DNA from 3 places in the Planococcus dechangensis genome. Region 1 is predicted to be linked to each of the others. Evidence: a T-box and tRNA genes for the amino acid it is inferred to sense, from the RefSeq annotation. Region 1 holds a T-box; the other regions hold tRNA genes.
What was found. The T-box of region 1 lies ahead of argS (arginine--tRNA ligase). A T-box ahead of a tRNA ligase gene usually reads a tRNA of that ligase, here a tRNA-Arg.
Positions count from the first base shown of each region.

Region 2: it has a tRNA-Arg gene. The T-box ahead of argS (arginine--tRNA ligase) is inferred to sense a tRNA for this amino acid. The anticodon was not compared.
Region 3: it has a tRNA-Arg gene. The T-box ahead of argS (arginine--tRNA ligase) is inferred to sense a tRNA for this amino acid. The anticodon was not compared.

Region 1 covers NZ_JBHSGL010000005.1:911,773-919,526, forward strand. Annotated here, with positions in the region: gene ACFO5U_RS07790 (histidine phosphatase family protein) at 1-418, opposite strand, end outside; gene ACFO5U_RS07795 (hypothetical protein) at 446-637, opposite strand; gene argS (arginine--tRNA ligase) at 759-2,450, opposite strand; T-box leader at 2,506-2,714, opposite strand; gene ACFO5U_RS07805 (acyl-CoA dehydrogenase family protein) at 2,772-4,445, opposite strand; gene ACFO5U_RS07810 (class I adenylate-forming enzyme family protein) at 4,446-5,945, opposite strand; gene ACFO5U_RS07815 (MerR family transcriptional regulator) at 5,942-6,325, opposite strand; gene ACFO5U_RS07820 (amidohydrolase family protein) at 6,453-7,205, opposite strand; gene ACFO5U_RS07825 (hypothetical protein) at 7,217-7,690, opposite strand; gene ACFO5U_RS07830 (HIT family protein) at 7,717-7,754, opposite strand, start outside.
Region 2 covers NZ_JBHSGL010000005.1:27,996-35,749, reverse strand. Annotated here, with positions in the region: gene tig (trigger factor) at 1-1,008, opposite strand, end outside; gene ACFO5U_RS03210 (tetratricopeptide repeat protein) at 1,112-2,092, opposite strand; gene ACFO5U_RS03205 (OsmC family protein) at 2,160-2,591, opposite strand; gene ACFO5U_RS03200 (YdcF family protein) at 2,689-3,285, opposite strand; gene ACFO5U_RS03195 (PhzF family phenazine biosynthesis protein) at 3,533-4,450, opposite strand; tRNA gene ACFO5U_RS03190 (tRNA-Arg) at 4,751-4,824, opposite strand; gene ACFO5U_RS03185 (XTP/dITP diphosphatase) at 4,909-5,505, opposite strand; gene rph (ribonuclease PH) at 5,502-6,251, opposite strand; gene racE (glutamate racemase) at 6,326-7,129, opposite strand; gene ACFO5U_RS03170 (MarR family winged helix-turn-helix transcriptional regulator) at 7,146-7,598, opposite strand; gene ACFO5U_RS03165 (acyl-CoA thioesterase) at 7,674-7,754, opposite strand, start outside.
Region 3 covers NZ_JBHSGL010000014.1:75,416-83,169, forward strand. Annotated here, with positions in the region: gene ACFO5U_RS13840 (phosphoglycerate kinase) at 1-387, opposite strand, end outside; gene gap (type I glyceraldehyde-3-phosphate dehydrogenase) at 501-1,508, opposite strand; gene ACFO5U_RS13850 (sugar-binding transcriptional regulator) at 1,509-2,552, opposite strand; gene ACFO5U_RS13855 (glutaredoxin family protein) at 2,657-2,887, opposite strand; tRNA gene ACFO5U_RS13860 (tRNA-Arg) at 3,095-3,166, opposite strand; gene clpP (ATP-dependent Clp endopeptidase proteolytic subunit ClpP) at 3,333-3,944, shown strand; gene ACFO5U_RS13870 (HPr family phosphocarrier protein) at 4,028-4,285, opposite strand; gene whiA (DNA-binding protein WhiA) at 4,342-5,292, opposite strand; gene ACFO5U_RS13880 (gluconeogenesis factor YvcK family protein) at 5,314-6,309, opposite strand; gene rapZ (RNase adapter RapZ) at 6,314-7,195, opposite strand; gene ACFO5U_RS13890 (NUDIX domain-containing protein) at 7,188-7,673, opposite strand.

The sequences.
Region 1 (7,754 bases):
GCGCCATGATATTGCCGTGGGTAACGATCGCCGCTGTTTGACAGCCGCTGTTTTTCAGCTCATCCACGACTTGCGAAATACGGTCCAGCGCCTGTTGGCTTGACTCCCCGCCTTCAAGCGCGAGATCGTGGTCATCGAATGTGCTTTTCAACTGCTCCAACCAATCGGGAAGGTCGCTCGAACTCAAGACCCGTTCTTTCAAGTGTTCGTCAGTTTCGATTTCTATACCTAATGCTTCTGCTAAAGGTTCAGTCGACTGGACGGCTCGCGCATATGGGCTCGAGACGATCCGATTGATATTTGCATCTGCCAAAAATCCAGCCAATTCCACAGCCTGTTTCTTTCCATGTTCAGTAAGCTCAGCATCCGGCTCTTGTCCGCGCGCGGCACAATGCCGAATGATATAGATCGCCGTCATTTAACATCACTCCGTTTCCGTTTCCGTTTACAAACCAAGTATATCCACCATGATCTCCGCGCTGCCGGGAGAAAACATAAAAAGTGAAACACCGATGCACAAGGCGCCGCCCAATAGGAAAGCGATTTTCACACCGAGCGAAAATCCTCTTTTCGGAAGTATTCCGGCGAATAATAAACAAATTCCGATGAATAACAACAGCATATACCAGAAGCCCATGCGCCCACCCCTTTATTATTAGTAATAGATAAGACGCTTAGTTTACAGGAAGGTTCTGGAAAATTACATTGAAAGACAGATTTCATATCTTTCAACAGGCCGCATAGACACTATTCTTTTGTTACATCCTTTCGGGCGCCCGAAGCCCGAGCAAACGCAAACCTTCTTTTAACGTGATCGCCACCGACATGACGAGCGCCAATCTATCCTGTTGTTCGGCATCGTCTGCCAGTACTTTCACATGGCTGTAAAACGAGTTGAATTCCTGTGATAAATTCAGCAAATACTTTGCAAGGTGCGAAGGTTCACTTTGCTGGAAACTTCTCTCAATCACATCGGGAAACGCCATCAGCGCTTTAACGACTCCCCAGCTATAAGCATCCTCTAGCCCTTTAAACGTTTCTGGATTCACCTTCACAGTGGACTTTTTCAGGATAGAACAAGCTCTGGCATGTGTGTATTGCACATAAGGGCCCGTATTGCCTTCGAATTTCAGCATGTCGCTGAGTGAAAACTCCACATTATTCAAGCGGTCATTTTTCAAGTCGTGGAACATGATGGCACCGATTCCGACCATTTGTGCTATGTCTTCCTTTTCTTGAAGCTGCGGGTTTCTCTCGGCGATATTGTTTTCTGCCATGTCTACCGCTTCTTTAATGACTTGTTCGAGCAAGACCACTTTGCCTTTTCTGGTCGACATCTTTTTCCCGTCTTTTAAGATAAAGCCAAATGGCACATGCTCCATCCCGTGTGCCCAGTTGAATCCGAGCTTTTTCAGCACAAGAAAGACTTGCTTAAAGTGCAAGGACTGCTCTTGCCCGACCACGTAAAACGATTTTTCAAACTGATAATTTCGTTGGCGATACAAAGCTGCGGCCAAATCACGCGTGCCGTATAATGTGCCGCCATCGGATTTCCGGATGAGCAGCGGTGGCAGCCCGTATTCATCCAATAAGACGACGTCCGCTCCACCCGATTTGACTAGCAGGTTTTTCTGTTCAAGCATGGCCACCACTTCATCCATTTTATCGTTATAAAATGCTTCTCCATTGACTGAATCGAAGGAAATTCCGAGCAGCTGATAAATTTTATCGAACTCTTGGAGTGATTCATCCCTGAACCATTTCCATAATAGTTCAGCTCGTTCATCATGCCCTTCTAGCTTCTTGAACCATAACCTTGCTTCATCATTCAACTCAGGATTAGCCTCCACTTCTTCATGAAAACGGACATAGAGAGACAATAATTCTTGAATGGGTGCTTGCTTTACTTTTTCCTCACTGCCCCATAACTGATAGGCTGTGATCAGTTTGCCGAATTGGGTGCCCCAATCCCCCAAATGGTTAATGCGAATAGTTTCGTATCCACATTTCTCGGCGATATTCGCCATTGCATTGCCGATGACGGTTGAACGCAAATGGCCCATCGAAAATGGCTTGGCGATATTTGGTGAGGACAAGTCGAGTGTAATCGTTTTGCCTGTTCCTTCGTTATTCGATCCGTACCCATCCTGTAATGCTAAAATGGATAGCAGCACATTTTTGCTCACTACAGCTCTGTTCAAAAACCCGTTGATATAAGGCCCTTCCGCTATTACATTCTCGAAATGTGCATGATTGATTTTCAGTGCTACCGAGGCTGCGATAACAAGCGGTGACTTTTTGAGCTTTTTTGCCAAGACAAAGCACGGAAAAGCTAAATCCCCTTGATTTCTATGCTTAGGCTGTTCAATCAATTCGGACACTTCCGTCACCGTCAGCTTTCCTTCTATTGCCGTTGAAATTTCTTGCGCATAGGTTTTCACTAACTCCACAAACATCATCCCCCTTATTTAGAAACACAAAAAAGCCCGTCTCTGTATAACTCAATACAGAGACGGGCTTGACCCGCGGTACCACTCTTATTGTCCAGAAAAAGGACCAGCTCAGACTCGCTAACGGGATTTCCCGGCAAACCCTACTAACGGTTCAGGCTGCTTCTCAGAAGTGCGGTTCATTACAATCAATCCATCAGGCTCCCACCGTCCCCGACTCGCTTTTCGATTCATTATAACTACTCTCTTCTTCATAGAATTTACATATTTTTCAATTATCATATCCCATAGTATTACGTAAGTCAAAATTTTTTTAATCTTCTATCTTCCCATCACTTCTTCAAACCATTTTACCGTCTTCATGTCCCCGCCTGTTGTTCTCGTCTCCCAGGTCAGTTCGGTGAAAATTTCCGACAGCGGCGCATAAATTCCTCCGTGTTGTTCTGCCCATTCAAGCGCAATGGTGTTCTCGAAAAGCTGCGCCATTTTCTTCATCAAACCCTTTGCATCAAAGCTTTGCAGTGCTGCATCAAATTCGGCAAATGCTGTTAACTCCGCCTGTAGGCTTTCCGTTTTCCCTTTCACTAACTCCACATCCTTGGTCGTCTGTAGTTTTTCCAGACGCTCTTCGATATGCTGGATAAACAACTCATGCGCTGAAAATTTATTGACAAGGCGGATCAACTCAAGACCAAGAATGTTTGCTGTGCCTTCCCAAACGGTGAGCACTTGTGCATCGCGCAATAGGCGTGGCGTGATGAAATCCTCGATATAGCCATTGCCCCCATGCATTTCAATCGATTCATGCGAAAAATGAATCGCCTGTTCTGCCGATTCTTTCTTTAAAACTGCGATGAGCAAGCGGTTCAACACTTGTTCGTCTGGCGATGCATTGCCTACTGTGACGCGGTCATACAAGTCGATTAAGTCAAAGATTGCCGCCGTTTCAAATTCCTGTTTGGCGCGCAGTTTCATTAAGCTGTCTTGTACCATCGGGAAATCCGTGAGTTTTTTTCCAAATGCATTGCGGCGCTCGGCATACTCTGTCGCCTCATCCAATGCGCGTTTCATGATGCCAATTGAGGCGACCGCGTTACAGATGCGCGATAAGTTCAAGGCTTCCATCATATACTTAAGCCCGCTTTTCGGGTCTCCAACGACAAACGCCTGTGCCCCGTCGAACTCGACTTCACCTGAAGGCACTGCGCGCACACCAAGCTTGTCTTTCAAGCGGCGGATCTTGATGCCGTTCAGCGCCCCGTCCACTTTCCACGGTACCGCAAAAAGCGTCAGCCCTTTCGATCCATCCGGTGCCCCTTGCATACGGGCAAGCACCATGGCGACACCCGCCATGCCGGCATTTGATGCGAAATACTTTTCCCCGTATAACCGGTAGCCATCATCCGTTTTGAGCGCCTGAACGACATTCGCGCCGACATCCGAACCGCCTTGGCGCTCCGTCAAAAACGTCGCGCCTTCAAACAGTTCTGTATCCCCTGTCGCACACACATGAGGGAGGAATTTTTCTTTAACGGCTCCGTCTGCGTAATGGTTAAGCAAGTACGCCGTCGCCATCGTTAGCGTGACCGGGCAGTAAAAGCCGGGTTCTGATTGCGACAATAAATAACCTTGCGCAAAGCTGTAGACATAATTGCCTTTTCTGCCGAGTTGTGGAATCTCCTTATGGACATAGCCGACGATGCCCGTCTTATACGTTTCATCGACCGTTTTTTTATACCCTTCATTGACCCACACACGAGATATATCTTCTCCAAGACGATTGTATTTCTCGAGCTTCGGCGCACCTTCCCGGTCTGTATGGCGTGCGCGTTCATCGATGTCGCCCGCTGCGAGCTTGCCGAACGAGTGGAGCTCGCGGTCGGCATAACGGAAGAACTCCTCCGGCAAGCGCTTCGCTAAAATCTTTTTCAAGGTTTCATCTTTTGCGTAGAAATTGCGTTCGCCGCTTGGTGCGGCACCTTTCAAGACGACCATTTAAACACTTCCTTCGCGCAGCGGCTGCTTGAGGATCTTGCCGGAGGCGTTGCGTGGCAATGCTTCGACTTGTTCGATGAGCTTCGGCACTTTATAGCTTGCCAATTCTTTTCCGGCGAATGCTTTGATTTCATCTGCGCTCAGTTCACGCGATGCGGCAAAATACGCTTTGACCGTTTCGCCCCATTCCGCATGTGGCACGCCAATCACTGCGGTTTCGTGAATTTCCGGATGGGTGATGAGCACTTCCTCGATTTCCTTCGGGTAAATATTGACACCGCCAGAAATGATCAAATCCTTCTTTCGGTCGACGACCCAAATAAATCCGTCTTCGTCGAATTTCGCCAAGTCGCCCGTTTTCAGCCAGTCACCGATAAAGGTTTCTTTTGTTGCTTCTTCGTTCTTATAATAGCCGAGCATATTGCCTTCGCCTCGGAGCAGGATTTCCCCGACTTCACCAGGCGCCACGTCTTGCCCATCAGGATTCACGATGCGGATTTCGGTATGGAGTGCGGCACGCTTGCCGATGCTTCCCGCCTTTTCTGCATGTTCCGTCCCCGTCATCAAAGTTCCGCTCGGCCCAGCTTCGGTCAAGCCATACACACACACCAAATTATCGGTGCGGAACGCTTGTTGGACGAATTTCACTTCCCCCGCAGATAAGGGCGCACTCCCGTAGATCCACCATTTCATTGAAGACAAATCACGCTGTGCGATCTCGGGGTGCTTGCCAGTCATGAGATACGCGACCGGTGCGCCAAAGAAATGGGTCGTCCGTTCCTTTTCTACTGTATCAAGCAACAAGTCCGGCGTGAATGTCGGAACGAGCACATGCTTCGCGCCGACAATCATTCCCGCCACCAAAAACAGATGAAGCGGTGCGGAATGGCTGAGCGGCATCATATGCAGGAGACGGCTTTCCGGTTTCATTTCCATCTCGACGCAAATCATCTGCGCGACCGTCAACACATTGCGGTGGCTGAACAAGACGCCTTTCGGTTTGCCGGTCGTGCCAGACGTGTAGAGGATCGTTGACGGCTCATCGTCCTGTGCATCGGATGACAATCTTTCCGCCGATTCCGTATTGGCGAGTTCCTCAAACGACTGCCAGCCAGATACAGCGCCGCCTGTCTTGACCTTCAACATATCCGTTTTCAGTTCTTTTACCGCATCAAACAACAAGTCGTGCGCGACAAGCGCTTTTGCATCCGAATGTTCCACAATGTATTCGATTTCTTTTTCCCCGAGCTTCGCGCTGATCGGTACGATGACCGCCTTGATGCGTTGTGCGGCGAAATAAGCAGCAACGAATTCCGGCACATTCGGCATGAACAAGATAACCTTATCTCCTGTCCCGATGCCGTACTTTAGCAGTGCATGTGCCAAATTGTTCGCCCATCTATCTAGCTCCCCAAATTTCAAACGCTGCCCCATTCCGACCAACGCCTCTTGTTCCGGATATTTCCGTGCATTTCGCTCCAACAATTGTGAAATATTCATTTCCCCATTCCCTTCAGTTTCGATAGTTTTTCGTTAAACTCCCCCAGCAAAGACTCCATCTCTTGTTTCGTTTTTTCAAGCTCCTCGATGCGGCGCTCCATCTCCTCTATCTGCTTTTTTCCGTACTCGATTGTTCGTTCAAGCTGCTTCTTACCCGACCGGTCTACATCGAACAGCAGCACCATTTCCTTGATTTCTTCCAAAGTGAAACCGTATTTCTTGCCCCTGTCGATTAGTTTCAGCTTGGCGATTTCAGCATTCGAGAACATGCGGGTATTGGAAGCTGTCCGCTCCGGCTTGAGCATGCCCAGTTCCTCGTAATAGCGGATCGCCCGGGTCGTCACCCCGAATTCTTCCGCGGCTTCCCGGATCGTTTTCATCTCCCGCCTCCTTTATCTGATTTTTTTGATATTTTTAGTTTATCATTGACGTTAACGTAAAGCGCAAGCCTTTCTTATCACGTAAAAAAACCGGCATCCCTCTAGTTCGGCGGGATACCGGTTTTACTTATCGTTCTTCAATTCCATACCACGTCAATGCATTTCGATAAAGTACTTTTTCTGCTTGCTGCTCTCCTAAAGTTTCTTGGATCAAGTCAATGTCACTTTCCTGGAACGGTGTTTTAGCCCGCGTCGACGGCAGGTCCGTGCCGAACAGCAAGGCCTCGGGATTGACTCCGTGGATGGTCCGGACTGCTTCGGCCGCATCAAAATCCAGCCGGCCGAATCCTGTCGCCTTCACTTTGACGCCTTGATTGACTAGCTTCAATAGTTCGGGCAATCCTTGTTTTGATAAGCCGAGATGGTCGATCGAAGCGGCCGGCAAGCTCACGATCGTTTCCATGAGCTCACCGAGATCTTTTGAGTCGATATACAGTTCTGCATGCCAGCCGGCGATATCATGGACGCGCCTCGCGAAATAATCCAGCTGGGCGATCGTTTCGGGGCCGCCGCGCATCACGTTAAAGCGCAAAGCCCTCACCCCTTTTTCATGCAGTTCCAAGATCTCTCTATCAGAAACAGTAGCAGGCAATTGGGTGACGCCGACAAACCGATCGCCTAAGGCTTGCAAGGCATCCAGCAAATACATCTGGTCAAAGCCTTGGAACGATCCCGACACGATTGCGCCGCCCCTCACATCAAATCGCGATACGGATTGCCGGTAATCATCGGCAGTAAAAGCTTTCGGCACATAGCCTTGATTTTCAACTATCGGAAAGCGCGGATCGATAATATGTAAATGCGCATCGAATATCGGCATTGGGCTCCTCCTTATGCATCCATAATGTCGATTAGCTGTTCGTGAACGGCCACAAAATGAGCCGCCAATACTTGCTCTAAGGAGTTGCCTAACTCGTAATACGCCTGGTCTGCTTGCTCGATTACTTTGTAATAAGCTCCTTCTTCTGTTTCACCGTGCTCTAATGCAACAAATTGATACCACATTTCTTTGCCGTACTGGCGTTCATAGCGCGCATAATGTTCAGCCCCTATACTGTCGAGAGCAGCGGTAAGTTCAGTTAAAAATTGCTCGGTGCCGATGTCTTGGACATACTCGAAAAAAGCATGGAGCAGACTCTCGTGTCCCCCGCTTTCCATGGCGGAATAGTACTGGAACGCCCAAAATGTATTTCGATTTACGCCCTCTTCAATCGGCAACTCCATTTCACTCACTGCTTCAACCGCTGCATTCCAAATATCGTCTTCGGAGCTGAGTTGCGCTTTATATTTTTGCGGCTTTTTCAATTCAATTACACCTCCTGCCTTGTGTATTAAGATTCCCTATTTAACGCTTTTGTTAACACAGCAA
Region 2 (7,754 bases), 880 kb from region 1:
CTGGAAGTACAATTCCTTGTTCATGCCTTGTTGGCTTAGGCGCTGTTCGAAGTCCTGCATCATGCGGTCGATTTCCGTGTTGATCATCGCTTCAGGAATTTCAACTGTTGCGTTTTCAGCAGCTTGTTGCACGAGGTCATCGCGTAGTTTAGCGTCAGAAGCAGTTGCTTTTTCAGCTTTCAAGCCGTCTTTCATTTTCGTGCGAAGTGCATCAAGGCCTTCTACTTCTTCGTCAAGTTCTTTAGCGAACTCGTCGTTAAGCTCTGGCAATTCTTTTGCTTTCACTTCGTTTACCGTTACTTTGAACGTTGCTGCTTTTCCAGCAAGTTCTTCTGCATGGTATTCTTCAGGGAAAGTAACTTCCACTTCTTTTTGTTCGCCGGCTTTAGCGCCGACCAATTGCTCTTCAAAACCTGGGATAAATGAGTTTGAACCGATTTCTAGCGAGTAGTCATTGCCTGCTCCGCCTTCAAACGCTTCTCCGTCTACGAATCCTTCGAAATCGATCACAGCAGTATCGCCATTTTCGATTGCGCTGTCTTCTTTGACAGTCAATTCAGCCATACGTTCCTGGCTTTCTTTCAATTGCGTTTCGATTTCCTCGTCCGTTACGTTGACGTCTTCTTTCGTAACTTCAAGGCCTTTGTATTCGCCAAGCTGCAATTCAGGCTTTACTGTCACTTTCGCAGTAAAGACAAGCGGCTGGTTCTTTTCCAAAGTTTCGATGTCGATTTCAGGGCGGTCAACTGGGTTGATTCCTGACTCTTCGACTGCGTTCGCATATGCATCGGGAAGGATGAAATCAAGTGCGTCTTGGTAAAGTGATTCTACACCGAAACGCTTTTCGAACATTTGGCGTGGCATTTTCCCTTTACGGAAACCTGGTACGTTAATTTCTTTGACGACTTTTTTGAATGCTTTATCAAGTGCGCCGTTTACTTCTTCAGCCGGTACTTCTACTGTTAAGACTCCGACGTTACCTTCTTGCTTTTCCCATTTTGCTGACATGTATAAGCCCTCCAAACATTTTTTTACAAAGTGTGTACTTTATTTGTACGAATTTTTGACAACCTCCACATTATATCATACATACGAGCAGGTTCAACTATTTCTAACCATTGCGCAATTCTATGTAGGCCTCCGCTTGCTTCAGCAGATCTATCAGTTCTAAGTTGGCATGTTCCGGCGTTTCCCCGCTGAACAAACTGTCGAGATAAAGACGGTAAGCCTCCGCAATGTCCGCTTCCTCGAAATCTTCCCAGAAAAACGGATACAGCAAGTAGATATGCCGGTCGACCAATTCCATCGCCATCTGCAATTTCGCAGGTTCTTTCTCCAGCGCACTTTCGAGCATCATGCGGATATTGAGCAGCCGGGTATCTTTCAAGGGGTCTGGGAGTGCTTCAATGGCAAACTCACGCATATAATGAAACTTTTCTAAATGGACAGTTCCAGAGAGCCCTTGTTCACGCAGCATCAATAATAAATAAGACTTTGCCACCCAGTCCACCTGAGGGTGTGCGATGAGCTTTTGTAATTGTTTTTGCATCGCAGCGTATGCGTCTTTCGGGAGTTCGGTCACGCGCTGTTCCTGCTCAAGCGGGCTCAACTGCAAGAACGGCTCTGTCGCGTAGCGTTCGACATCTTTTTTAAACGAAGCGGTGCTGTCTGCTATGCGCTCATTCAACTCGCGCAATTGATGGAATTGCTCGAGGCGCTCTGCTGGCAGAACGTTTTCCTCGATCAGCACTTCGATCATTTTTTCCGCTTCCTGAAACTCTTTCACTTGCATTAAAATGCTTATGTATAACTCCATCGTCTCCAAGTAATGGATGGGTCCGATGCGCAGCAATTCTTTGACCACTTCGAGGGCTTCTTCATAGTCGCCCAGCTCATACAAGCTATATGCATATCCGCCAAGAGCTGCTGCGTGCTCCGGCTCATAGACAAGCACTTGATACAATTTGTCGCGCGCTTCTTCGTATCGTTCATTCTTCAAACTGGTCATGCCTTCCGTCAACAGACGCGTGACGGTCGTCGGGAAAACAATGACATTGCCCTTGCGTGTTAAATCTCCAAATTTCTTCCGCATCCTACCACCTCTTTGTCCATTCATCATACCATAGGAATTAGCTCAGTAAAAACCTAAGCTGGCGCTATTATGCGCCAGCTGGCTGACCATTCAAGACAAGCTGGTAGCGGACTTCTGCCTTTAAAGAATGAGCGACTGGGCAATACTTCTCTCCACTCACCTGGATTGCGTGAAGCACTTTATCTTTCTCGATATCGCCCTCGACCAAAAACGTCACCGTTACCGCTAAAAACTCTTTTGGCGGCGCTTTGCGCTTTTCCCCTTCGGTGACAATTTCAATCGAACGCACCTTGCCCATTTTTGAACGCAGGATCATGATGACATCCATTCCGACACAACCCGCGAGCGATCCGAGAAGCGCTTGCATGGGCAACATGCCTTGTTCGTGCCCGACCCCTTTATGGGCATCCATCTTCAACACATGGCCGCCTTGCCCGCTCGCTTCAAAAACAAAATCCCCTTGCCATTTCGTGCTGAGCTTCAACAATTCCGTTTCCACATCTATCACCCTCTCCGCTTTTCTCTAGTGTATCACCAGAATTCAGAACATTTCATCTTTTAGCAAATAAAAAACTGCCCGCAAATGCGGAGCAGTTTTAAATGAGGACATGGGCAGCGACGTATGCTATGTAACAAACCACTTCACGCGCAAAAAACGGTGCCGTTTTAAAAAAGCTTGTGAACTCGGTCGTAGGAGTTGGAGATGAATGCGCATCAATTCCCGCATGCTCTGCCATAAGCAATGCTCGTTTCATATGCAATGGATCGCTGACGACCAAAAAACTCGATAAATCGTTTGCCGCGGCAAGCTCGCCGGCAAACTTGAAGTTTTCGGAGGTGACGAGTGATTCGGTTTCAATGAGAATATCTTCAGCCGGCACATTATTACGGATGGCAAAACCCCGGCTGACCGCTGATTCCGCAAAATCCGCACCGTCGGTAATGCCGCCAGTGAAAATGATTTTCTTCACATAGCCTGCTTCGTATAAATCGATTGCATGGCGTATCCGCTGTTCGAGCACAGGAGAAGGCTCTTCGCCGATGATTTTCGTGCCGAGGACAATTGCCGCATCTGCTTCAAATATTTCCGACTCATTGCCGAATGCCCATATGCTTAACGCGGTCGATGCGATGAGGCTCGCTTGAAGAAGCGAGAAAATGATCAAAATTCGTTTCCAGTTGATGTTAAACACGAGTCATTTCCACCTTTAGGTCTGTTTTTTCTCTATCTTTTTCCATTGTACTCGAATGCACGCAAATAAACAGCAGAAAATCAAATGGCCATCATTTGCTCACAAATGAATGGCCACGATAGCGACAAATCAAACCCGGCTTCCCAATTAGGGTCCAAGCTTTTATTTTGCCTGTTGAAAGGAAACTGTAAAAATGGACATCTCAAATTAACAACTCACTGCAAAGCAATAACATTCAATTAACCTCTCAAAAGAACAGCCGTCCTTTTCCGATGATGACAGAACTGCCGCCGATCTTCACTTTCTCAATGCTGCCGACCTGGCCAGTCACCGTGATATCGATCGTACTCGGCCTACCCATCTCATAGCCTTGTTCACTGCGAATCGTGAAAACGCCAGTATCAGCTGTAGGCAAAGCACCGTGTTCAACCAAATAAGCACCGAGCGGACCGCTAGCAGCGCCAGTGGCCGGATCTTCAGCAATCCCCATGGCCGGGGCAAACATTCTTCCGTGAACCGCCGATTCAGCATCTTCTGTCTCAGTCGTAAAAGTGAAAATGTGTTGCGTGTCCGGATGGTTGCTGAAATGCCGTTCCCATACATCGAGCCGGAAATGGACACGCCGGATCGATTCAAGCGACCGCAGTGGAATGAACAAAAAAGGCACGCCGGATGATACGGTCTGAACCGGCAAATCAGGATGAAGCTCTTGCTCTGTTAAAGAAAGCAGTTGGGCTGCAAGTTTTCTGTCGTGCAATGCTTTGTTGAAAATGGGCACTGGTTGTGTCATCTCAACAGTAAGAATCTGTCCTTTGCCTTTATGGACTGATACCGGGATATCCCCGATTTGTTCTTCCAGCACCCAGTCGTTTCGGCCATCGTTTGTCTGGACCGTCTCTGATGATGCTAAAACATATGCGGCGCCAATCGTTGGGTGCCCAGCCATCGGAAGTTCCATTTGAGGCGTAAAGATCCGCAGCTTCCGGATATTTTCGCCTTTTGTCGGCGGGAACACAAACACCGTTTCGGAAAGATTCAGCTCCGCAGCGATCTTTTGCATCATTTCTGTCGTCAAATCCGGCCTTGCTTCTATAACAGCCAATTGGTTTCCGCCAAAAGGCGCAGCGGTGAATACATCTACTAATGTATAATCCAAAGTTTTCATCGCCAGGCTCCTTACTGTCCGTTTTTGTACAGCAAACTGAATGTGCTGATTCCATTCTTTTGGGGGTTGCCAAACTTTCACTAGTAGCGCCAGGATCGTTCTTTCAACCAATTATTGCTTTGTTTGATTATACCATCTCTCCAACCTGTCATCCTGCTCAAAATTGTTGCTCCATGTTCTTTACACGAACCTCGACGACCATGAAGACGGCATTTACTATTTCCACAACGACAAATTATTGAAAAACAAAAAAAGCAGCCTCTGCAAGAGAGGCTGCTTTTGTAGCGTATGGCAATATTACGTCCCAGGAGGGATTCGAACCCCCGACCGACGCCTTAGAAGGGCGTTGCTCTATCCAGCTGAGCTACTGAGACATGACTTTCCTTCTGAAAGACAATTTTAATTATAGAAATCATTCGAAGAAAAGTCAATGCTATTTCAAAAAAATATCATAATGTTTATTTCAGCCACTCCGGCATGGCTTCGCTGAGCTTGCGCAATGCTTGTCCACGGTGGGAGATGGCTGCTTTTTCTCGCGGCTCAAGTTCCGCCATGGCGCGTTCCTGCGACGGTACGTAAAAAATAGGGTCATAGCCGAAGCCGTTTTCGCCGCGGCGCAGGCGTAAGATTTCGCCTTCGCAAGAACCCGAGAAAGTCACCGTCTCTTCACCTGGTGCTGCAACCGCCAAAACACAGCGGAAACGCGCTGTACGTTCCGTATCGGGTACTTGCGCCAACTTCTCCAGCACTTTGTCGATATTGGCGTCGTCGCTTTTTTCCCCGCCGGCATAACGCGCCGAATAGACGCCCGGCTCGCCGTCCAATGCATCGATTTCAAGGCCACTGTCGTCCGCGATAACCGGTATGCCAAGTGTTTGTGCTACGCCTTCCGCTTTTAAGATCGCATTTGCTTCGAAGGTCGTTCCGGTTTCTTCGATATCCAAATCTTCAGCGACATCTTTCAATGTCAGCACTTCATAGCCTAAAGGCGCGAGCAAGGTTTCAAAGTCTTTCGCTTTTCCTTTGTTTTGTGTGGCGATGATAATTTTTTTCATGATGCTGACTCCACCTTTTCACCGATGCGATGAGCCAATTCACCGAGGGCGTGCTTCTGGATGTCGATCAATTGGCGAATGCCGTGCTCGCCAAGGTCGAGCATTTCATTCAACTCCGTACGGCTGAACGTTGCTTCTTCGCCGGTTCCTTGCATTTCCACAAATTCTCCGGATCCAGTCATCACTAAATTCATGTCAACAGCAGCCGTGGAATCTTCTGCATAGTTCAAATCCAGAATGGCTTGCTTATCGCTCGTGATGCCGACGCTTGTCGCCGCCAAATAATCCGTCACCGGAAATACCGGAATATCCAACTTGCCGAGTGCGATGGACATTGCGATAAAAGCGCCTGTAATCGACGCCGTACGTGTCCCGCCATCTGCTTGAATGACGTCGCAATCGATCCAGAGCGTACGCTCCCCGATTTTCTCCAAGTCTACGACAGCACGCAATGAACGGCCGATCAGGCGTTGGATTTCCATTGTGCGGCCGCCGAGCTTGCCGCGTGTTGCTTCACGCTGGTTGCGGCTATTGGTCGCACGCGGGAGCATGGAGTATTCAGCCGTGATCCAGCCTTTGCCCTGGCCTCTCAAAAAGCTTGGCACCCGTGATTCAATGGTGGCGGTGCAGATGACTTTCGTCTGGCCGACTGTAATCAAAACAGAGCCTTCCGGATGAATCAAATAATCCGTTTCCACTTCCACTTGGCGCAATTCATCAATTTGTCTTTCATCTATTCTTATCATGTAAAATCCTCCTCATATATTCAAAAAGCTTACCATATTTTTACCGCAACAACAAAAACCCGGCGGCTGAGCCGTCAGGTTTTCGCGAACTGGATCGAACGGATGCTAGGCTCATCAATGGCGAGCCATTTTCGGATGATCGTGCGGAAAATCTCCGTTGAACCAGAAGTATAAAATTGGTGGACAGGCGGCTTTTTGCGCTCAGCAAACTTATCTGAATAGCTTAAGTGCCGTGACACATCTTTTGCCGTTTCTTGTGCAGATGACAAGACAGTGACTGTCTTGCCAAGTTCCTGTTCGATAAACCCTTGCAACAACGGATAATGCGTGCAGCCGAGAATCGCTGTATCGAATTCCTTCGACTTGATGATGCTCAGCGTTTCCTTGACAATGCGCCGCGCAAACTCCCCTTCGTATTCATCACTTTCCACGAGCGGAACAAAACGCGGGCAGGCCAGCTGAATGACCTCGGACGACGACACAAGCGATTTGATCGCCTTTTCGTAAGCGCCGCTTTTGACGGTCCCAGCTGTCCCGAGAACCGCGATTTTTTTGGTCGATGACGATTTGATGGCGGCTCTGGCGCCAGGGAAAATAACACCGATGACCGGGATGGAAAGTTTCTTCTGAAGCGAATTGAGCGCTGCGGCTGTTGCTGTATTGCAAGCAATGACCAGCATTTTGACGTTCATTTTCACTAGCGCTTCTGCCATTTGCCATGTATAGCGCCGAACTTCTGCAAGCGGACGGGGACCATATGGACAACGCGCATTATCGCCGATATAACAGATTTTTTCATTAGGCAAAAGTTTCATAATCTCTTTGGCGACGGTCAATCCGCCGACGCCCGAATCAATGACTCCGATTGGCGCATTCAATGTCATAGCCCCGCTCCTATTTCATGTTGATATGCATTTTCTCCAATAATGACGAAAATTGCTCGACTTCTTCTTCGCTGAAATCTTCCAGAACGGTTTGTAAATAGTCCTGGCGTTTTTTGATAACTTCTTCAATGATGCGTTCGCCTTCTTTTAACAATTTGATGCGTACGACACGGCGGTCTTGTTCTTCGCGTGTCCGGACCACCAGATCGTTTTTCTCCATGCGGTCGACAAGGTCCGTCGTTGTACTGAATGCAAGAAACATTTTGTTCGACAAATCGCCGATGGTCATATCGCCATGTTCGAAAAGCCATTGCAAGGCGACGAATTGCGGCGGTGTGATGGTATAAGAATGCAGGATTTCGCGTCCCTTTTGCTTGATGATGCCGGATATGTAACGCAGTTCTTTCTCCATAAACGCCACACGCTCTAAATCATGGCGTCCGGTTAGTTTGTCTTCAGTCATAGACTCGTTTCACTCCCTAGCTGCTGTTGTTTTCTTTAATAGTGAAGCTTTCTTCCTGAGAAGGCAAGGCTTGCTTCATTTTCGCGAGGAAGTCAGACTTCCCGCACCGAGCATTTTTTTGTCTTCCGGTGTCCAAGGCGAGCCTTTGCCAGTCGT
Region 3 (7,754 bases), on a different contig from region 1:
TTCCGGATCGTTCTTTTCTTCGCCTGCATGAAAACGGACGTTTTCAAGCAACAGAATTCTGCCTGGTTCAAGAGCATCAATTTCCTGCTCCACTGCTTCTCCCACGGATTCCTCTAGGCATTTCACGTCGCTGCCGAGCAATTCAGCCAATCGTGCGCCTGCCGCAGCTAGTCTCATGTCTTCGTTGACTTGTCCTTTCGGGCGCCCGAGATGGCTTGCCAAGATGACTTTTGCGCCTTGTTCAACCAAGTACTTAATTGTCGGCATCGCCGCACGGATACGCGTGTCGTCGGTCACTTGCCCATCTTGCATCGGTACGTTGAAATCTACACGGCAAAATACGCGTTTCCCTTTCAAATCCAAGTCTTTCATGGTCATTTTCTGCAGCATGAAAATACCTCCTAATTATATTCAAAAAAATAAGGAGTGGGGTAAATTCCCCACCCCTTTTACCCTCTTTATTATAGAGGTTCATTGGTAATTAAGCTATGATTTTCAGCTTACAGCCCTTTTTTGTACATGTGTACAGCCAAGTCTACACAGCGTGCAGAGTAGCCGGATTCGTTGTCGTACCAAGCAAGAACTTTGACCATATTTCCGCCTAGAGCCATTGTAGATTGAGCATCTACTGTAGCAGAAGCAGTGTTGCCGTTATAGTCACGTGATACAAGCGGAAGATCGCTGTATTCCAAATAGCCTTTCAGCTCATTTTCAGTTGCTTCTTTAAGCGCTTGGTTTACTTCTTCAACAGACGCATCTGTTTCAAGTTCAGCAACAAGGTCGATCAATGAAACGTTTGGTGTTGGAACGCGGATAGCCATACCATCGATTTTGCCTTCAAGTTCAGGCAATACTTTTGCAACGGATTTCGCTGCGCCAGTTGTAGTCGGGATCATCGACTCAGCTGCTGCACGCGCACGGCGGTAGTCAGAGTGAGGCGCATCAAGCAATGCTTGGTCGTTTGTGTAAGAGTGGATCGTTGTCATCATGGCTTTCTTGATGCCGAATTTTTCGTTCAACACTTTAGAGATGCCGGACAAGCCGTTAGTTGTGCAAGATGCATTCGAAACGACGTGATGCTCTTCAGGGTTGTAAGTTTCTTCGTTAACGCCCATAACCAACATCTTCATGCCGTTTTTGCCAGGAGCTGAAAGGATGACTTTTTTAGCGCCAGCTTCGATGTGCTTAGAAGCTTTTTCTTCTGTTGTGAAGATTCCTGTAGATTCCAAAACGATGTCGATTTGGTGCTCTTTCCATGGTAATTGCGCTGGATCTTTTTCCGCGAATACTTTGATTTCCTTGCCGTCTACGAAGATTGAATTGCCTTCTGCTGTAACTTCAGCGTCCAATGTTCCGTGTACTGAATCGTATTTCAATAGATGTGCCAGCATAGCTGCATCTGTTAGGTCATTGACTGCTACTACTTCCACTTCACTGTTTTGCATTGCTTCGCGGAACACTACGCGGCCGATGCGGCCAAAACCATTGATTGCCATTTTTAAAGTCATTTATAATTCCTCCAGTTTTGTTTTTGGATTAAGTATCATTCTTGCTGCGCCTTCATCAGTAATTAGAATCGTCCGCTCCGGGGCCGTTTGAAAATACGATTCAATGGCACGGGCTTTAGTCCGGCCACCAGCCACCGCTAAAATGCTCGGCGCTTTTTGGACCTGCTCTAGTTGAATCCCCGCTGTTGGTATGCGATAAACTATTTTTCCTGTTTTATCGAAATAATAACCGAACGCTTCACTGACAGCTCCGCCAGTTTTGATCTTTTCGACTTCTTGTGCAGAAGAGCGTCGCCTAATGGCCATTTCTTCTGCGTCGCCGATGCCATGTATAACCAAATCAGTTTGATCATACAACGCCATCATCTCTTTGATGACCGGCTCTTTCACCATCATCTCTAGCGCTTCTGCACTTAAATGTTCCGGCAAGTAAAGCGTTCGGACTGCACCGCCGGCTTTTTCAGCAAAAGATGAAGCGATCGTATTCGCCTGGTGCAGCATTTCTTCACCGAGGCCGCCTCTTGCAGCGACAAACTGCAAATCGGAATTTTTTCTTGCGGGCCGGATCTGCGCAGCAACACCAGCCATCGTACTGCCGCCAGTTACTGAGATCACGTGGCATTTCTCCAGCATTTCTTCTACAAAATGAGCCGCCTTGCGTCCGATTGCCGATTTGACCGATGACAGCTGATCGCTGTCTCCCGGCAACACGACTGCCTTTTTGATGCCAAGTTTTTCTTCAAGCTCGGCTTCTAAGACAGCAGTCCCCGACAATTCCTTGACGAGTTCTTGAAGCTGCTCCAATACAGTTGCTCCAAGGTCTGTCAATGTCATGCCGCTTTTGTTCATCTCAATCAATGCATGATCGCGCAACAAGTCGGTCTCTTTGCGAATTTCTCTTTCAGCTGAGCCTGTTAATTCACTAAGTGTGCGTCTTCCTACAGGTTGTTGTGCTTGAATCAGCTCGAGAATGCTATAGCGCTTTTTCAGCAAGCTTGGCAGTTCTGGCAATAAATGCACTTGTGCTTGTAGAACTGAATCCATTGCCCCACCCCTTCGTTGGACGTTTTTTGTCCCACTTAGTTTCATTTCGTCCCACTACCCACATTGTAGCCGAGCTATCGGATTTATGCAAATAAAAAGAAACGTTAAAGAATTAACGTTTCTAAAAGTTCCCCGTAGCCGAAATTACCGTAAAGCAGCACGCGCTCCTCTTTGACGAGCACCGGAATCATGAGCATGTATTTTTCATGCAGCTCGGAATCTTCTTCTATATTGATTTCTTTATATTCCAACGGGTAGTCTTCCTGCAACAGGCGGATCGCTAGCTTCGCTTCCTCACAAAGCCTGCAGTTTGGACGCGTATATAATACGAACATATCGCAACTCTCCCTTTTCATCTTCACAGCTAGTAAAACATATTTCCATACCATACAGTATACAACTTGTGGCGCTTTTCTTTTACTATAATAATTTCACCCGTTAAGACATTGTTTTTACAAGATTTCTGATTAATTATCGGAATATTTTCCCTAAAAGCAAAAAAGCCATACAACCTGAGACAGGCTGTGTGGCTTAATGATTAATGCCCTCGGAGGGAATCGAACCCCCATCTCAAGAACCGGAATCTTACGTGTGATCCATTACACTACGAGGGCAAATGTCTTTAGCGACTTTTCTATTATACGAAAGCTTTTTGCATAATTCAAGGCAATTTTTTGCAATACGTTAGATTTGACCTTCATTGACCAAGATGTGTATGATGAATATACAGCTGAACGGCGTTTCAGCAGCACTCATACTTACCCAAAGGAGGAAATTTACATGAATTTGATCCCTACAGTAATCGAACAAACAAGCAGAGGCGAACGAGCTTACGATATCTACTCCCGTTTGCTGAAAGACCGCGTCATCATGCTCGGCAGCGGAATTGACGATAATGTCGCCAACTCGATCGTAGCGCAGCTATTGTTCCTTGAAGCGGAAGATCCAGAGAAAGACATCTCGATTTACATCAACAGCCCTGGCGGCAGCATCACAGCAGGCATGGCGATTTATGATACGATGCAGTTCATCCGCCCGGATGTCCAAACAATATGCATCGGCATGGCAGCATCTATGGGCGCTTTCCTATTGGCGGCTGGAACAAAAGGCAAACGCTTTGCGCTTCCAAACTCCGAAGTGATGATCCACCAACCACTCGGCGGTGCCCAAGGCCAAGCAACTGAAATCGAAATCGCGGCAAAACGCATCTTGTTCTTGCGCGAAAAACTCAATACCATCCTTTCCGAGCGTACTGGACAATCGCTTGAAGTGATTTCACGCGATACGGACCGCGACAACTTCATGACAGCAGAACGCGCGCTGGAGTATGGTTTGATCGATCAAATCATCACACGCAGTAAATTGCCTGAAAACCACAAAAAAGAAGATTGATCCAAATAGAAAAGAGCCATTTCCCAGCGCTTAAGCGCTGCGGAAATGGCTCTTTTTTTAAAAGGAATGGAATTTCTTCTGTCCTAAGCCTCTTTTTCGATTAATTGCGCCAGTGCATCAACCGCCGCTTCTTCATCTGCCCCGTCTGCAGAAATCGTTACGTTTGTACCTTTGCTTACGGCTAGGCTCATGATGCCCATAATGCTTTTGGCGTTGACTTTCTTCTCGCCTTTTTCCAAGTATACATCCGAACTATAGCGATTGGCTTCTTGTACGAACAATGCCGCTTGCCTAGCTTGTAACCCTGTTTTTAATTGCACTTCAACTTGTTTTTCCACCATGCATATCCTCCTCCGGAAACTTGACTCTCTCGCAATCTATAGAAAAGAACAACCGATTAACGGCTGATCGTTTCGCCTTTTCTCAACGACTCGGCAATCTCATCGATTTTCCGAAGTCTATGGTTGACGCCTGATTTGCTCACTTTTCCGGCCGATACCATCTCACCCAATTCTTTCAGCGTGACATCTTGATGTTCGACACGCAAGCGCGCGATTTCTTTCAAGCGATCCGGCAATTGATCGATGCCGATCACTTGGTCAATAAAGCGGATGTTTTCGATTTGGCGCAGTGCCGCATCAATTGTCTTGTTCAAATTCGCGGTTTCGCAATTGACCAGGCGGTTTACGCTATTGCGCATGTCACGCAGTATGCGAACATCCTCAAACTTCAACAATGCCGAGTGGGCACCGGTCAAGCTCAAGAAATCCGATATTTTTTCTGCTTCTTTTAAATAAGTGACAAAACCTTTTTTACGTTCGATCATCTTGGCATTCAATTGAAAATGGTTCATCAATTTGACTAACGACTCGGCGTGGTCTTTATAGGAAGAATACACTTCCAGATGGTAAGAGGATGTTTCCGGATTGTTGACAGATCCTCCAGCCAGAAAAGCACCGCGGAGATACGCCCGTTTGCAGCAAGTCGTTTCGATGAGATCAGGTGAAATATCCTGCTGGAACTGAAACCCTTCCGATAAAATCAATAAATCTTCGAGCACAAGTTTCGATCCTTCACGTAAACGGCAAATATATACATTGTTCTTTTTCAAACGCATCTTTTTGCGGACCAGCAATTCAACCGGATAAGCTTTATAGAAACGTTTCAGCAATGTATAGATTCTTCGTGCAATCGCGGCATTCTCTGTCTGTATATCGAGGCTCAATTGGCGGTTGGAAAATGACAATGTGCCGTTCATGCGGATCATTGCCGATAGCTCTGCCTTCCCGCAGCAATCATCCACTTCAACTTGAGTCATTTCTTTTTTTGTTTCTGATGCAAAAGACAAACTGTGCCCCCCTTTCAAGCCCTATGAATAACGGCTCTGCGGCTCTTTTTGCGGTTGGCCGTTTGCGTATTCAAAGAGCCACTTCGCCACTTTCATCGGTTCATGCCGAACGGCTTCTCCAAAAATATTGGTGATATCGTGGCGGTATACTTCCAGCCCGAGATTTTTCAGCCGTTCTTCATCGTATTCCACTGGCCAAGCTTGTTCTTTTTTGTATTTGTCAGCTATATTTTGCGGCATCCGGACTTTGTCGAGGAGTATAGCATCGAGAAAACCAGGAGTCACATGATCGTATAAAGCGGTGACATGATCTGACGCGCTATAGCCATAAGTTTCGCCCGCTTGTGTCATGAGGTTGCATATATAGATTTTCCGCGCCTTTGCATTCAACAGCGCTTTCTTAATGTCCTTCACGAGCAAATTCGGCAAAATGCTCGTATACAGCGAACCCGGCCCGACGACGATGACATCGGCTGCCTCAATCGCTTGGATGGTATCCGGCAAGGTTTTCACGTTCGCAGGCTCCAAAAATACGCGCTTGATCGGCTGTAAATAAGCTGGAATTTTCGACTCACCTTTAATGATCGTGCCGTCTTCAAGCTCGGCATTTAATGTCACCAATTGATTGGCAGCAGGCAACACGGTCCCATTGACGTTCATGACACGGCTCATCTCACGCACTGCATGGGAAAAGTCTCCCGTCATGTCCGTCAAAGCGGCAAGCATTAAATTGCCGAGTGAATGCCCTTCCAAATCATGCGAATGCGTGAAACGGTATTGGAACATTTCTGCCAGAAACGGCTCAGCGTCCGATAATGCAGCCATGACGTTGCGGATATCGCCAGGCGGCGGAATATCCAAATCGTCGCGTAGACGTCCAGAACTGCCTCCGTCATCGGCAACGGTGACGATTGCAGTCAAGTCGAGCGGGAAAGTTTTTAAGCCGCGCAGCAAAGTGGACAGACCTGTGCCGCCCCCGATAATGACGATTCGTTTTTGCTGCTGACTTTTCTCCATGCGCTCATCCCTTTCTGATTTTCACATCTCTATGCGTTATGCTGACTTTGTGGCTTTTGGATAAGGTTTTCCCGAAGTGTTCGGCTAGCGTTACTGAACGATGCTGGCCGCCCGTGCAGCCGAAAGCGATGACCAGCTGCGCTTTGCCTTCTTGTTTGTACTGGGGAATCATGAAATCGAACAGGTCTTGCAACTTGTCGACCAAAGTCTGTGTTTCCTGCCATTTCAAGACATAATCCGAAACCGGCTTATCCAGTCCGGAAAGCGGGTTCAATGTCTCGATATAATAAGGGTTCGGCAAGAAGCGTACATCAAAAACCAAATCTGCATCGATCGGCATGCCATGCTTAAACCCGAAAGACATCACATTGACAGTAAAGACATTGCTCGACTTTGTTGAAAAGTCCGTTCTGATTTTTTCTTTCAATTCACGCGGGCTCATTTCAGAGGTGTTGTACATATAATGGGCGCGCCCTTGCAGATCCTTCAACATATCCCGCTCTTTTTTGATGCCGCCAAGAACGAGTCCGCCCGGAGACAATGGATGGGAGCGCCGTGTTTCTTTGTAACGGCTGACCAGCGTCTGGTTTTCCGCATCAAGAAACAGGATGGTGATCGACACTTCCGGCTCTTTAGACAAATCGTCGATGGCATCGACTAAGCTATCGAAGAAATCACCGCCACGCAAATCCATTACTGCCGCGACACGCTTCATCGACTTGCCGGAATCCCTCATCAATTTGATAAATGTCGGAAGCAACGCAGGCGGTAAATTATCGATAGTGAAAAAACCGAGGTCTTCAAAACTTTGAATCGCTACTGTTTTCCCTGCACCGGACATGCCGGTGATGACGATTAATTCGGTTTCTTCGTTGTGATTATCCATGTTGGCGGTTCACCTCTTCAGTCGATGTTTGGATGGTTTCTTCAAGGAGTTCGAAATCCGGCGTGTAATAAAACGTTCCATACTGAACGCCTTCCTGGTAAGCCGCAAATAATAGGTTCGTGCGGTCCCCTTCCGCCATCGGAAGGGTCTGGAGGCTTTCAATCGGGTGCCATTCAAGCACGCCTTCGCGCGTTTCTTCGAACGGGATTCCGCGAAGATCGGTTGCGCGGAATGTAAAGAGCATCCATTCGTCGACGGTTTTGCCGTCTTCTTGGATCATCATCGTATAGACGCCTTTCAAGTGCACGCCTGAAGGTTGTGTATTGGTTTCTTCCTGAAACTCCCGGACGGCAGCTTCATAAATGGATTCACCGCTGTCCATTTTGCCGCCCGGCGCTACATACCAATCCCTGCGCGGCTTTTTCATTAGCAGTACTTGATTATTCTTAATCAGCAATAAATTAGCGATTCGTTGCACATTTGCCACTCCGCATCTTATATAAACTATTTTCATTATACATCTATCCTGGCGTGTCATGCAAAAAAATACAAAAAAAGA